Regions from separate parts of the Comamonas sp. C24C genome, predicted to be linked through region 2. Evidence: predicted binding sites of a transcription regulator. Region 2 holds the regulator's gene; each other region holds the start of a gene.
The links. Region 2 encodes FNR, which switches genes on or off when oxygen is low (the NO sensors DNR and NnrR bind a similar motif). Its sites were predicted from a motif close to TTGATNNNNATCAA; they were not measured.

Region 1 (5,129 bases), on a different contig from region 2:
GGGTCTCCTGCACACGCTCGGAGCTGGAGGCTCAGCTGCCGTCCGTCCAGACCATGCTGGCCAGGCTGGGCGGCTCCGCGCTCGTGGACCTGCATGTCTCCGACCTGCTGAATCCGGCCATCCCTTCCAATTACGACTACACCTCGGTGTACGACGTGCTGGTGTTCCGCCGTCTGGCCAACGCCCATTTGCCGCCGCTCAACGGCAGCCACGCCTCGCCCGCGCCTGCCGTGGCAGCACCGCCTGCCCTGGCGGCCGGCACCGGCAGTGCGGCATCCAGCGCCCCGCCGCCATCCCACAGCCTGGCCCACAGCGGCCAGCGCGAAGCGCCGGTGCTGCAACGCGTGGAAACGCAGCCCGTGGGCTTTGCGCTGTATGACCAGATCCTGCTGTCCGTGCATCCCGACGGCTGCTTTGTGCTGGAAAACTTCTGGCAGCGCCTGATATCCGGCCCTGCCAAGACTGACGGCCGCCAGGTCAGCAGCAAGATGCCCGTGGAGCCTGCGGACCTGATGCTGCGCATGGTCAACGGCATGGTGGACGGCTACCTGGACCTGCGCCGCACGCTGACGCGCCAGATCGACCACTGGCAGATGGCGTTGCTCAAGCCCAACAAGCGCTTCAGCAACTGGGCCAGCGTGCTCGATGTGCGCCTGGCGCTGCACCAGCTCGATGAAATCTGCGAAGACCAGCGCGCCGCCGTGCAGGACTGGACCGAGGCACTGGAGGGCTGGCCGCCCGAGCACACCCCCGCACGCCAGCATGAGCGTGAGTTGCTGCGCGTGCGCTCGCGCGACGTGCTCGAACATATAGAGCGCGTGACCCACCATATTCACCGCATGGAGCAAAGCGCCGAGACCGCCGTGCAGATGCACTTTTCGGCACAGAGCAACCGCGCCAACGACATCATGCGCACGCTGACCACGGTGACGGCCATCTTTCTGCCGCTAAACCTGATTGCCGGCATCTTCGGCATGAACTTCGAGTTCATCCCCTTTGTGCACAAAAAGGACGGCTTCATCTGGGCCCTGGTGGCCATGGTGATCATCACCGTGGTGCTGGTGGCCTATTTCTGGCGCCGCCGCTACCTGGAAAGCGAAGAGGCCGAGTAAGCGACCCTGCTGGTGCCGCACGCACCGCCTCGCTGAGGCCCGCAAATTTGCGGCCCAGCAGCCCCAGTCTTCGGCCGTACGACAACCGAGAAACTCAAGCAAAAACAGCTTCCAGCGCTTATCTAATAAGCGCTGGAAGCTGTTGTTTCAAACGTCAATCAGCCCAGATGCTGTTGAAAGAAAGCCAGCGTGCGCTCGCCGGCCAGCTTGGCTGCCGCTTCGTTGTAGGAGCCGCGCTGGTCGCAGTTGAAGCCGTGGTCGGCGTCGTAGACATGCACTTGCGCCTGGGGCTGTGCCTTCTTGAAGGCTTCGACGGACTCCAGCGAGATGTAGTGATCCTTGCTGCCGAAGTGGGCCTGCACCGGGCACAGCGCCTGACGGCTGGCTTCCAGCTCGCCCGTCATGCCGCCGCCGTAATAGCAGACTGCGGCAGAAACACTGGCCAGATTGCAGGCCGAGCGCCAGGTCAGCAGGCCGCCCCAGCAAAAGCCCACCACACCGATCTTGCCGCCGGGCACCAGCGTCGCGGCATGGGCCACAGCCGCCTCCACATCGCGCAGCGCGCCAGGCTCGGGCAGGGCTTCCACCGCAGTCTTGAGAGCAAAGCCGGCCTTCATATCGTCTTCGGTGTAGCCCAACTCCACATCGGGCTTGACGCGGGCAAACATGGCGGGGGCCACGGCCACATAGCCCTGGGCAGCATAGCGGTCTGCCACGGAGCGGATATGCGAGTTCACGCCGAAGATTTCCTGCAGCACCACGATGGCACCGCGTGCCTGGCCCTCGGGCATGGCCACATAAGCGGGGGTTTTTACGCCATCCACGGCTGTCAGTTCAACAAAGCTGCCCATTGCGAAGCTCCTTAACATGGTTCAAAAGGGAAATCCGCGATGCGGTCGCCAGCAATGCTGTAATGGCTGGTGCCGCGTCGACGATTCGCTCATTTTTTCACAGGAGTGTTCATGCCAGCTATCCCGGCCCCACAAAAGGCAGACAGTCGCAAGAAGCCACCCATGCCCGGAGGCGAGCTGTAATGGATATCAAGCCGCTGATCACCCTGGTTGCCATCATCAACCCGCTGGCCATTGTTCCGTTCTTCATCCACTACACGGCCGGCTTCGATGCAGAGCAGCGCTGGCAAACCATTCGCACCGCCGCCTTTGCTGCCTTCTGCGTGATCGCAGTCTGTGCGCTGCTGGGGTTACAGATTCTGCAGTTCTTCAACATCTCGCTGCAGAGCTTTCAGGTCGGCGGCGGTCTGCTGCTGCTGATCAGCGCAATGAACATGCTCAACGCGCGCCCCGCCGAAGACCGGCCCAACAATGCCACGCTGGCAGCCGGCGTCGAAAAAGCCGCCGAGGGCAACAGCATCGCCGTCGTGCCGCTGACCATTCCGCTGCTAACCGGGCCTGCCGCTATGTCCACCGTGGTGATCTATGCCGATCAGGCGCGCACCATCTGGCAGCATGTGGCGCTGGTCGGCTATGGCGTGGTGGTGGCCGCCGCCATCATGGTGTGCTTTTCGCTGGCCCACCCGATTGCCCGCGTGCTGGGCAAGACCGGCATCAATGTGATGACCCGGCTCATGGGCCTGATTCTGGCCGCGCTGGCCATCGAGGTGATGGCGGGAGGGCTGATCAAGATCTTCCCCATCCTGGCTTCTCCGGCGATATACCCTTAACCCCCGGCTATGCCGCTTCCCCCAAGGGGGACGGCAGCTTCGCTGCGTGGCGGCGCTTGCTCGCTGTCTCTCGCCTTGGCGCGTGCCAGCTTCAGGCAGTTACCACTTCCATTTTTTCCGCCTCACCACAGGCACCACCACAGCCGGTGATCGGCTCTGCAGGCAAGGCCTCGGGCACCAGCACCGCGCCGGTCACCGGGTCAAAGCCCGCGCGGCGCATGTGCAGGGCCAGGGCGGCATCCATGTTCTGCGCATGGTGGCTGAACCAGGGACCGAGCTCGGCCGCCATATGGCGGATGGTGGCCAGATCACCTTGCTCCCCCTTGACCGCCCCCTCGCGCAGGACGGCCAGCACCACCTTGTGCTGCTGGCTGTGGCAGTTGCCCGTGGCAAATCCCGTGGTCTGCATCCAGCGGTCCTCCTGATCGAAGTGCTGCTGGGTGTGGGCAATCAGCTCGTCCCAGAGCGCACACAGTTGGTCGTCGGCGGCTGCCTCCACCTGGGCCAGCAGGGTGACGAACTCCTCATGCACCGCGTCCATGACGGGAAAATCCAGGATGAGAGCGGCATTCCATTCGAGGCTGGCCATGGCAGTTCCTTGCGCGAAATTGAGGAACTGGCAGCTTAAGAAAAAGACCTGGCGCGGCCATTGACCCATATCAGCAAAGCGGCGGCCCGCAGGCGCCCGAGGCTTGTCCAGAATCAACAAAGCCCTGCATGGCAGGGCTTTCCGAGCGGCGCTACTTGGGGCAGGACAGTGCCTAGCGCCCGTAGCCCTGCAGCCAGCGGCTGAGCTGGGCCGCAGCCTCGTCCACGGCGCGCGCCATGGCCTGTGCGCCACCGGCCGCATCGGCTGAGCTGGATGGCACTTCGACCGTGAACACCTTCTGGCCCAGCAACTGGTTGCCTGCACTCTCGCCGGCACCGATCAGGCTGGCGCTCAGACGCAGCAGCGCACGGCTGTTGCTGGCGTTGTCGAAGACCTGGTTGAACTCGTCCACCGTCACGCGCAGCTGCGCAATCGAGCGCTTGTCGGCCAGCAGGGGGCGGACATTGTCCTTGCCCGAGAGCACGGGTCGCTCCAGTCCCAGACGCATGCGCAGGCGCTGCTCCACCATCTGGGCCGGAGGCAGGCTCCAGCGCGCATTCTGGTAGGCACGCAGCTGCTGGCTGTCGCTGTAGTTCAGGCGGTAGAACATGGCCGTCAGGCCCTCGGGCAGACCCGGAGCCTGGACTTCGGCCAGCACCAGCGGCACCGGCGCCACCGAAGAGGCGGCTGCATTCGCGGCGGGCGCGGCCAGGTCGGCCACGCCCAGGTCATAGCGCACCGGCTGCGTGGGTGCCGTGGGCAGGCCCGAGCAGGCGGCTAGCGCCAGCACCAGTGAAGAAGCGCCCAGCAATCGCCATGCTCCGCGGCCGGTGAATGAAATCTTTGTGTCTGCCATATTGATTCCTTTGGGACTTAGGCCAGCCAGGATGGGCAGCAGGCATTTCCATCGAGAAACCGCCTGCCTGGTCCGAATTTGCGCAAGTCGTGTCCTTGTTGCCGCTTCACTTGGCCGGAGCCACGAAACCGGGCTCGCCGGGGCCCGGCTGGCCCAGGCCCTGGCCGTAGATGACGGACTGCGGGTTGTCATTGAAGCGGCCTGCCGCCGCGCCCATGGTGCGCGCAGCGCGCGAGACATCGTCGGCCGCACCGTTCATGCGCGGCAAGGTGCTGCGCCCCAGCGATTCGGCAGCCTGCGACAGGGCCTGCGTGCCCTCGGCAATCTGCTGTAGCGGGCCGTCGGGCGCATTGACCTTGCGCACGGTCTGCTGCAGATCGGTCGCCACGCCCGTGGCGGCATTGCCGGCCTTGGTCAGGGACTGCAGGGTCTGGTGCGCATCTGCCGTGAGCTGAGGAAAGTCCTTGGCCGTCTTGTTCATGGTCTCGGCCAGATCCTTGATCCCTCCGGATGCGGCCGCGATATTGTCCAGCGCCACGCTCACGCGTTTCTGGTTGTCCTCGCCCAGCATGGCATTGAGACGGCGTGAAATTTCGTCAACCCGCTCCAGCAGCACCGGGCCCTGGTCGGCCAGCATGTTCAAGGGCGAGGACTTCATGGGCAGGCGCGGCAAGCCGCTGGGCCCTGGCTTGAGCGGCTGCGAAGCCCGGCTGTCATCGTCGAGCTGGATATGGGCCAACCCCGTCACCCCCTGATAGCCGAGCTGTGCATAAGTGGCCGGCGTGACCGGCGTGTCCTCACCCACGGCAATGCGAATCAGCACATTGCCGGGAATCTGCGGGTCAAAACCGATGCGCACCACCTTGCCCACGGGCACGCCCTTGTAGCGCA
Region 2 (5,129 bases):
TCTGCAAGGCCGTTGTCTGACTGGTCAGCCAGGCCAGACTCTCCATGGCCACAGCCGCCACTCCGCCCAGCAGGGCATAGCCGGCAATGCGTCCCAGATGAAACAAACTGGTGCGCAGCCATTGGCGTTTTTGCAGGCCGTGCAAGGCGATGACCTGGCCGTCGCTGGCAGGCCTTGCGCCCGTCACGACGCTGCAGGGCGCAGCGCACATCACAAGACAATGGGGCCCACCCACGAGCCCCATGATCAAAGCAGTCCAGACCAGCGAAAACAACATGCGCTAGATGATGCGCGAAAAGCGCGTGCGGTTTCGGTCGGCCTGCAAATATCGATCAAACAGCATGGCTACTCCGCGCACGAAAAACCAGCCCAGGCCCGTGACCTTGAAGCCCTCGTCGGATAGCTGAACCAGGCCATTGCGCTGCATTTCCCCCAGTGCAGCCAACTCCCGAGCAAAGTACTCGCGGAAATTGATCAGCCAGGCCTGCTCCATCGGCTCATACAGGACGGAGCCCTGACACATGATGGCCATGATGATGGCTCTGCGCACCAGATCGTCACGCGAGAGCGCCAATCCGCGCTGCACGGGCAGCATGCCGCCATCAATGGCGTCGTAATACTCTTCCAGGGTCTTGACGTTCTGGCTGTAGGTGGCGCCCACCTTGCCGATGGCCGATACGCCCAGTGCAATCAGGTCGCAATCGGGCTGGGTGCTGTAGCCCTGGAAGTTGCGATGCAGGCGCCCCTGACGCTTGGCGATGGCCAGAGAGTCGTCGGGCAGCGCAAAGTGATCCATGCCCACATAGACATAGCCGCCATTCATGAAGGCATCAATTGCGCCGGAGAGCATGTTCAGCTTCTCCTGTCCCATGGGCAAGTCAGCCGATGCAATACGCCTTTGCGGCTTGAAGCGCTCGGGCAGATGCGCATAGGCATACAGAGCAATACGGTCGGGACGCAACTCGTTGACCTGGGCCAGCGTTCGCGCAAAAGACTCGGATGTCTGCTTGGGCAAACCGTAGATGAGGTCCACATTGATGGAGACAAAGCCCAGACGGCGGGCCTCGGCCACCAGCTCAAAGACTTGCTCGGCTGGCTGCTCCCGGTGCACCGCTTTCTGCACCGCGGGGTCAAAATCCTGCACGCCAAAGCTCAGGCGATTAAAGCCCATGTCCTTGAGTGTCTTCAGCCTCTCGTTGCTCACGGTACGCGGATCGACCTCGATGGAATACTCGCCGGCTGGATCGAGCTTGAAATGCTCACGCATCAGAAGCATCAACTGCTGCAGTTCGGCATCGCTGAAGAAGGTCGGCGTACCGCCTCCCAGATGCAACTGGCTTACCAGCTGGCCTTTGCCGCAATGCTCGGTATGCATGGCCAGTTCACGGCCCAGATAATCCAGATATTCGGCAGCCTTCTCATGATGCTTGGTCACGATCTTGTTGCAGGCGCAGTAATAGCAAAGCGACTCGCAAAATGGCACATGCACATAAACGGACAAAGGCAAGGCACGTGAGCTCGAATGCGTCTTGCGTTGTTTCAATGCCAGGATATAGTCGTCTGCACCAAAAGCCTCAACAAAACGGTCGGCTGTTGGAAATGATGTGTAGCGCGGGCCGGGAATATCAAAGCGGCTCAGCAACTCGGGCGTGACTGCGGTCATAACTGAAAGTTAGGGTGCGCCCACACTCCACATTGAGCAGATTTCAAAGAAAATCAGATCCTGGAAATCATGCCCATAATGGGCAGAAGCACATGTTTTTGAATGAATGCAAACAATGTGCCCCAAGGCAATCCAACTGTCCTTGATGAATATCAAGAGAGCGCAAGGCAAGTACTGCGACAATTTGATCCAACTCATCACTAACTACGAGGTCAATGACCGGCGCGACTCTCCATTCCAAGTCTGTCTGTGCCGTTGCTGAAAAGCCCATGAATCTTCAGACCATCAAAGCATCCTGCTCCAACTGCAATCTGCGTGAACTGTGCATGCCCATGGGCCTGGACGATGAACAAATGGAGCGCATTGACGAAATTGTGGCCACGCGCCGCAAGGTGAAACGGGGCGGGCTGCTGTTTCGCAACGGCGAGGAGTTCACCTCGCTGTACGCCATTCGCACCGGCTTCTTCAAGACCAGCGTGGCCACCGAAGACGGTCGCGACCAGGTCACGGGCTTTCAGATGGCCGGCGAGATCATCGGTCTGGACGGTATCGTCAACGACCACCACACCTGCGATGCCGTGGCGCTGGAAGATGCCGAAGTCTGCATCATGCCTTTCGACAAGCTCGAACAGCTCTCGCGCGAAGTCACGGCACTGCAAAATCATGTGCACAAGGTCATGAGCCGCGAAATCGTGCGCGAGCATGGCGTGATGCTGCTGCTGGGCAGCATGCGTGCCGAAGAGCGTCTGGCGGCCTTTGTGCTGAACTTGGTGCAGCGTCTGTCGGCACGCGGCTTTTCGAAGTCGGAGCTGGTACTGCGCATGACGCGTGAAGAAATCGGCAGCTATCTGGGCCTCAAGCTGGAGACCGTGAGTCGCACCTTCTCCAAGTTCGCCGAGGAAGGCATCATCGAAGTCCGACAGCGCCATCTGCGCATTCTGGATACCGAGGCGCTCAGGCGCATCGTCAACAGCCAGCAATGCCAGGACTGACTTCGACAGCAGCCCTCAAGACAAAGCCCGCAGACAGCGGGCTTTTTTGATGGCGGCGAATGCCTGCCAGGAGTTTCCGCTAACAGGGCCGCCGACACAGCGAGCGGCCAGCCCCTCCATCCGGAGCCGCCACCTGTTCGAAACTGCGGTCCTGTGCGCAGCACCTTACTCGACCAGGGGCTCCGAGACTATGCCCTGGTTCAGATCGCTGGCCGAACGCCCCAGCATGACGGTCATCAGTCCGCTGAACACGGTGACCGCCCAGAAGGCAAAAAAGGCCAGGGTGTAAATGCCATTGCGCGACCATTCCAGTGGCGAGCCCAGCCAGTGCATATCCAGCGGGTCCACAAAGGCAAATACCACCATTTCCATGATTGCCGCGGCCAGAAAAGCCGGCCAGACAATCCACATCCAGCGTCGAGCATCCATCGCGATTCTCCTTGGCCTGTGGGTTTGAACCTATTTTGCACAATTGCCATGACCTTCCCAGACATACCAAGGGCATGCACTCAGATGGGAAACCCTGGACCGCTATTATTTGAAGAGCTTCCAGCGCTTTATGTGTATCGATTTGAGGTCTATATCTATCTGAAATAGCCTTTAACAAAGCGCTATGCGCTCCTGTTGTTGAACTCCACCCGGCCATCCCTTGCCGGCAGCCGAGAACTGCAGGGGCCCTCCCGACTCTTCTGTCGACCAAGACATAGAACGCCGTCACGGCACACCGGCTACAGAAAAGCCTGCAACCAGGGCCGCAAAAAAAGGCCGCGGAAGTGGCCTTGGGATGCGTTGAAATCTCGGTCAGCGATCCAGCGGATGGTCCTTGGCCGGCGTCGCGGCATGGTTGCGCCCCGTCACTGCTGGCGCCAGGCTTTTTTCGCTCTCGGTGAGGCGCTGGTTGATCTCAATGCCGTGACGATAGTAGTCGGGGTCGATCACGGGATCCGGCTTGCTCATGGCGATATAGGCGGTCACGATGCCCGCGACCACCACCACGGCGGGACCGGCGATGACGAGCCAGACATGGGCAAACTTCCACCAGGGCTTGCCGTCCTCGGGGTGGATGATCTTGGCCTTTTGCAGGGCCTTGGCTTGTGCTGCCGACATGGTTAAACCTCTTTTCAGAAATCTGGCTGCCCAATTGCAAATCTGCAATCGGGCAGCATCAATTGTTGCTGATTCGCGATGCCCTTGCGTGGCTGTCGCGATGCATGCCGCAGGCCTAGCGCGGCACCAGGAACACGGACTTTTCGGAGATGCGTCCGGCCCCAGCCGTCAGCGCATCCACATTGAAATGCACGGGGTGCGAGCCGGAAGCAGCCGAGCCATAGGGGATCTGCAGGCGCACCGCAATGCCGCGCGTCTCGGCCGGACCTACCGAGACTTCCTGCTCGGATACTACCTCCAGCTGATCCAGCCCCGTGGCGCTGATGCGATAGCGCTGCTCGGACTCGGTCGCATTCATGATCTGCAGGCGATAGACGTTTTCGAGCTTGCCGCCAGCCACGATGCGCGACAGCGCGGCGCGGTCGCGAATCACGTCGACCTTGAGGGGCTCGCGCAGTACCAGGCTGGCGATCATGGCTGCGCTCAGCGCCAGCAGCACGGTCGAGTAGATCAGCACGCGCGGGCGGAAGATGCGCCGTATCACCTGCGCCTGCTTCCAGAGCTTGGCCACGGCGTTCTGCGTGGTCAGGCGGATCAGGCCGCGCGGGTACTCCATCTTGTCCATCACGGAGTTGCAGGCATCGATGCACAGACCGCAGCCAATGCACTCGTACTGCAACCCCTTGCGGATGTCGATGCCCACGGGGCAGACCTGAACGCAAAGCTTGCAGTCTATGCAGTCACCCAGACCCTGCGCCTTGTAGTCCACGTCTTTTCTGCGCGGCCCGCGCGCTTCACCACGCTGGACGTCGTAGCTGACGATCATGGTGTCCTTGTCGAACATGGCGCTCTGGAAGCGTGCATAGGGGCACATGTACTTGCAGACCTGCTCGCGCATATAGCCGGCATTGCCGTACGTGGCAAAGCCGTAGAACAGCACCCAGAAAATCTGCCAGCTGCCCTGGAAGGCCATCAGCTCCACACCCAGTTCACGGATGGGCACGAAGTAGCCGACAAAGGTGAATCCGGTCCAAAGGGACAGAACAATCCAGAGGAACTGCTTGAGCGACTTCTTCCAGATTTTCTCGAAGGTCCAGCCATGCTTGTCGATGCGCATGCGGGCGCTGCGGTCTCCCTCGACCTTGCTCTCGATCCACATGAAGATCTCGGTATAGACCGTCTGCGGACAGGAAAAGCCGCACCACAGACGCCCGGCCACCGCGGTAAACAGAAACAGCCCCAGCGCGCTGATGATGAGCAGCCCTGTCAGGTAGATGAAGTCCTGCGGGTAGAGCACCAGCCCGAACAGATAGAAGCGCCGTGCCCCAAGGTCGAACAGCACCATCTGGCGCTCGCCCCACTGCAGC
Region 3 (5,129 bases), on a different contig from region 2:
GTACTGGCGTGGTCACGCTGCCGCTGGAAAATGCGCTGCGCGTGGCCGAGGATGCGGCCGTGCTGGACCTGCTATCGGACGGTCGCCTCGAAGTGGGCCTGGGCACGGGCGGCACGGCGGAGTCCTTCGAGGCCTTCGGCGTCACAGGCAGCGAGCGCGGCGCAGTCTTTGCACGCAACTTCGCCGTACTGCAGGATGCCTGGGCCGGGCGCGAGCTGGCAGGCGGCGTGCGCCTGTACCCCGCAGCCCCGCAGCTGCTGGAACGCGTCTGGCAGGCCACGTTCTCGGTCGAGGGCGGGGCACGCGCCGGCGCCAACGGGGACGGCTTGATGCTCTCGCGCACCCAGCCCCGACCCGAAGGCCGACCCCGGGCCACGCTGTCCGAGATACAGAACCCCATCATCGAAGCCTATCTCGCGGCCCTGCCCGCAGGACGCGCACCGCGCATCCTGGCCTCTCGCACGCTGCTGGTTGCCGACAGGCGCGAACAGGCGCTGGACTGGGCCGAGGCCGGTCTGCGCCGTTCGGCCCGGCGGCATACGGCCCTGGCCTCATCCGCGTCCACGCAATGGGCAACGCGCGTCGATCCGCAGGCGCCGCTGCAGCAGCTCATTGAAGCCTATGACGTGCATGTGGGCACGCCCGAGGAGGTGATCGCATCGCTGCGCGCCGACACGGCGCTGGCTCAGGCCAGCGACATCGTGTTCCAGGTCCACTCCATCGACCCGCCGCACCAGGCCATTCTGCGCTCCATCGAGCTGACGGCAGCCGTCGTGGCGCCGGCTCTGGGCTGGCACCGCAGCAATGCCCCCGCCGGCGCTTCCCAACCCTCAGTCCGGACCGAACTACTTCAAGCCGCATGACCATGAGCAATACCGCACAGACCCGCTTTCCCGAAGATGTGATCGACCATCTCGCCGATATCGCTGCCGGCAGCACGCTGGATCAGGTGCGCCGCCACCGCAGCGAGGCTCGCACCCAGGCCCAGCAAAGCTTTGCCGCGCTGTTCACCCCTGCCGAGCCCGTTGCAGGAACCGTCTCCCTGCGCGAGCGCCTGACGCTGGCCGCCTTCACGGCAGGCCTGCATGGCGAGCCTCGCAGCACGGCCTTCTACACACGCGCCCTGGCGGCCGAGGATTCCGATCTGGCCGATGCCGTGAGCTCGGAAGTGGTGCGCGGGCGCGCTGCCAGCCTGCAAGCCGGCAGCGGCCCGCACGGCCCCTACGGGATCTATCCGGCCGGCCCCTTGAGCCGCGAGGACCAGAGCGGCCCCAGCTACGCCGTGGACCCGGCGCATGCGGCTTTGCTGGGTCCACGCCTGAGCGCCGCTCTGACCCATGCCCATCTGCTGGCCTACCACCCACGCGATGCGAGTGACCAGGCCCTGCTGGCGCTGCAGCAGGCCGGCTGGAGCGAGACCGATATCGTCATCCTGTCCCAGCTCGCCTCTTTCCTGTCCTTCCAGATCCGCCTCGTGGCGGGGCTGCGCGTGCTTGGCGCACGAGCTGCAATCACCACGGACTCTTCCACCCCTGCCCTGCAAGCCCAGCCATGACCACCACGCACAACACCTCCCCCAAGGTCTTCACCCAGGAACAGCTCGACTGGCAGCCATGGATAGCTCCGCTGGAGGAGAGCGAGCTGAGCGAGCGCCACCATGCAGGGCTGGTGGACGCGGCGCGCGCGCGTTCACCCTATTTCCGGCTGCTGGCGCGCGACCCCGACACGCTGGGTGCACGCACGCGCACCGACAAGGACATCTTCTACAACCCCGATGCCGGCCTGCCGCGCGCCGAGCGCGAACTGGCAGCAGCTGCAACCTCACGCACCAACGGCTGCATCTACTGCGCTTCGGTACATGCGCGCTTTGCCACACATTTCTCGCAGCGCGCCGCCGATGTGCAGCGCCTGCTCGATGAAGGCCCGGGCAGCGATCTGGGTCCGCGCTGGAACGCCATCGTCGCCGCCGCCGTGGCCCTGACGCAGACGCCGCCCGCGCTGGAATCCAGTCATATCGATGCGCTGCGCGCCGCCGGTCTCGACGACGCTGCCATCTCCGATGCGCTGCAGGGCACTGCCTTCTTCAACTGGGCCAACCGGCTCATGCTGTCGCTGGGCGAGCCGCTGCGCACGAGCAACTGACAGCGCAGCTCACCACAGCCCCAACAGCTTCCACCAGGCGCTGCCGACGACAGCGAAGATCAGCAACTCCAGCACGCACATCGCGGCTCCCACGCGCCACCAGACGCCCAGGGTCACATAGCCGCTGCCGAAGATGATGGGCGAGGTGCCGGTCGCGTAATGCGTCAGCGTCATCATGATGGCCGAGCCAGCCGTCATCATCAGCATAAAGGGGACGACATAGTCGGCCGGGATCAGCTGCGCACCCACGGTCAGAAAGGCCAGCATCATGGCGCTGATATGAGCCGTGGTGCTGGCAAACAGATAGTGCGAGAAGACGAAGACGCCCACCAGAATCGCGGCCACGGGCAGCCAGTCCAGGCCGCTGGCGACGATGGCATTCTTCAGACCATCGGCAAACCAGGCGACCACCCCTAGCTTGTTGAGCTGCTCGGCCAGCATGACCAGGGCACCGAACCAGATCAGCGTATCCCAGGCGCTTTTTTCGGACAGCACATCATCCCAGTCGATGGTGCCCGTGATGATCAAGGCGAACAAACCGAGAAAAGCCACCACGGTCGGGTCCAGCGTGAAGGCCGGACCGAAGAGCATCTGCGGCACATTGGCCCACAGCAGCAGCATCATGCCGAAGGTCCCGAGCATCACCCGCTCCTTGCCCGACAGCGGGCCCATACGGACCATCTCGGCACGAGCGTATTCCACGGCATTGGGCGTAGCCTTGAGCTCGGGAGGCGACAGCAGATAGACCGCCAGCGGCATCAGCAGCAGACACAACAGGCCTGGCAGCAGCATGTAAAGCGCCCAGCTTGTCCAGCTCAGATGCAGGGACTGGCCCGTGGCCTTGGCCACCAGGTCCACAACCAGAGGATTGGGCGCCGTAGCGGTCAGGAACATGGCCGAGGTGATCGGGTTGGAGTGGTAGTTGACCAGTGCCAGATAGGTCCCTACCTTGCCTTGCGTTCCCTTGGCCGGGTCCGACTCAAAGGCATTGGCAATGGACTTCATGATCGGATGCACGATGCCGCCGCCGCGCGCCGTGTTGCTTGGCGTGAACGGGGCCAGCACCAGCTCGCAGATCGCAAGTCCGTAACCGATGCCTATGGTGCGCTTGCCCATCAGCGCAATGAACAGCAGGCCGATGCGGTTGCCGAGCCCCGTCTTCTTGAGGCCGCGCGAGATCAGAACCGCCACCACGATCAGCCAGATCAAGGGGTTTGCAAAGCTGCTCAGCGCATCCGTGATCGCGCCCTTGGATGAGCTGGAAGTGACCTGAGACAGCGACACGATGACAATCGCCATCAGAGCCATCACGCCTATGGGCATGACCTTGAGAATGATCGCCACGATAGTCGTCAGAAAGATGGCCACCAGCTGCCATGCCTTGCTATCCAGCCCAGCCGGCACCGGCGTCAGCAGCAGACCGATCAGCACCAGGGTGGCAACCAGTGCAGGCACCAGCCGAAACGGCACGGCCGCTTTGAGGTAGCGGAACATCGAGACGATTTTCTCGAACATACAAGTCCTTTTCTTTACCTGCAGCGCATCGAGACACCATACCTCAGCTCGGAGAAATCCAGTAGACACGGACGGGCATTGGTGCTCAGGTCGCAGACTGGCATCATGATGCAGTGCCGCACGGCCTCGCCCCCAGGCCGACGTTCACCTTGTCGGCATTTGATCGGCATCAAGACTTATGGAAGCAAAACCGACGGCCAGGCCCGCGGTATGCCAGCATCCGGGGCTGGGACATATGTCCATGGATTGAGCAGGAGAGCCACCCTACATGCCAGCGAACCGATTCTTGCCCGATGAATGGGAAAACCGCCTTGAGGAAATAGACTTGGAGATCCTGCATCAGGCAGCTATCTGCAAGATCCGGCTGCTTGAGCCCGGTGCCGTGGAGCGCGTGCTGGCCAACGATGTAGGCATCTGCGGGGCCGCGCATGAGACGGCATTCCGGACCTTGCGCGGTCTGCTCTATCTGCATTACACCGAGGTGCTGCATATCAGCGAGGTGCTCAGCCCGGAAATCGCCCAGGTGATCGCCGACCGCGTACGCGAGCACCTGCGCCGTCGCTCAGGCACGCAGTCGGGGGTATGACGAGTCAAGGCGGGTGCCGCCTTTTGGCCCATGGAGAAAATGGACAAAAAAAAGGCCACGACATTGTCGTGACCTTTTCAATTTGGTTGCGCGAGAAGGATTTGAACCTCCGACCTTTGGGTTATGAGCCCAACGAGCTACCAGACTGCTCCATCGCGCGGTATTTCCAAATTATAGCAGGCTTTGCAGCCTGCTCGAGGCTTATTCAGCTGCTGCAGCGACTTCTTCAGCGCGCTCAACCAGTTCCACATAGGCCATGGGAGCGTTGTCGCCCACGCGGAAGCCCATCTTCAGGATACGTGTGTAGCCGCCGGGACGCTGAGCGTTGCGGGGACCCAGCACGTTGAACAGCTTGGTCACGCTGTCGCGGTCGCGCAGACGGTCAAAAGCCAGACGGCGGTTAGCCACGGTGTCAACCTTGGCCAGAGTGATCATGGGCTCGATGACGCGACGCAGTTCCTTGGCCTTGGGGACCGTGGTCTTGATGGCTTCGTGCTCGATCAGCGAGTTCATCATGTTCTGCAGCATTGCCTTGCGGTGTGCAGAAGTGCGGTTCAGTTTGCGGAGGCCGTTGCCGTGACGCATGGTGCTTTTCCTTTGCTCCCCGTTTTTATCCGGAGATCTTTATTAAATTAAATCAGGCAGCCGTATCAGGTACTGCCCGAGGCACTTGGACTTTGCCAAAACCATTCGATTTCAGCAAAGTCCTCTATTGTAGCGATTAACGCTTTTCCAGGCCAGCTGGTGGCCAGTTTTCGAGCTTCATGCCCAGCGTCAGACCGCGGGAAGCCAGAACTTCCTTGATCTCATTGAGCGACTTACGACCCAGGTTGGGAGTCTTGAGCAGCTCGTTTTCGGTACGCTGGATGAGGTCACCGATGTAGTA

Region 1: ACLBXN_RS23320 (hemerythrin domain-containing protein) is a predicted target of FNR. The motif match lies at 3,443-3,456, and genes of this name have one in related genera.
Region 3: ACLBXN_RS11355 (DASS family sodium-coupled anion symporter) is a predicted target of FNR. The motif match lies at 3,817-3,830, and genes of this name have one in related genera.

What each region holds. Positions count from the first base shown of each region.
Region 1 is NZ_JBKFBC010000017.1:9,707-14,835, forward strand. Features, by position in the region: gene ACLBXN_RS23305 (magnesium transporter CorA family protein) at 1-1,112, shown strand, start outside; gene ACLBXN_RS23310 (dienelactone hydrolase family protein) at 1,271-1,963, opposite strand; gene ACLBXN_RS23315 (MarC family protein) at 2,146-2,793, shown strand; gene ACLBXN_RS23320 (hemerythrin domain-containing protein) at 2,885-3,382, opposite strand; gene ACLBXN_RS23325 (ABC-type transport auxiliary lipoprotein family protein) at 3,555-4,238, opposite strand; gene ACLBXN_RS23330 (MlaD family protein) at 4,345-5,129, opposite strand, start outside.
Region 2 is NZ_JBKFBC010000002.1:489,446-494,574, reverse strand. Features, by position in the region: gene ACLBXN_RS05935 (sulfite exporter TauE/SafE family protein) at 1-277, opposite strand, end outside; gene hemN (oxygen-independent coproporphyrinogen III oxidase) at 281-1,663, opposite strand; gene fnr (fumarate/nitrate reduction transcriptional regulator Fnr) at 1,933-2,655, shown strand; gene ACLBXN_RS05920 (hypothetical protein) at 2,821-3,084, opposite strand; gene ACLBXN_RS05915 (FixH family protein) at 3,457-3,762, opposite strand; gene ccoG (cytochrome c oxidase accessory protein CcoG) at 3,878-5,129, opposite strand, start outside.
Region 3 is NZ_JBKFBC010000005.1:146,640-151,768, reverse strand. Features, by position in the region: gene ACLBXN_RS11370 (putative FMN-dependent luciferase-like monooxygenase) at 1-863, shown strand, start outside; gene ACLBXN_RS11365 (CMD domain protein) at 860-1,555, shown strand; gene ACLBXN_RS11360 (alkylhydroperoxidase domain protein) at 1,552-2,142, shown strand; gene ACLBXN_RS11355 (DASS family sodium-coupled anion symporter) at 2,152-3,657, opposite strand; gene ACLBXN_RS11350 (hypothetical protein) at 3,926-4,243, shown strand; tRNA gene ACLBXN_RS11345 (tRNA-Met) at 4,327-4,403, opposite strand; gene rplQ (50S ribosomal protein L17) at 4,445-4,828, opposite strand; gene ACLBXN_RS11335 (DNA-directed RNA polymerase subunit alpha) at 4,965-5,129, opposite strand, start outside.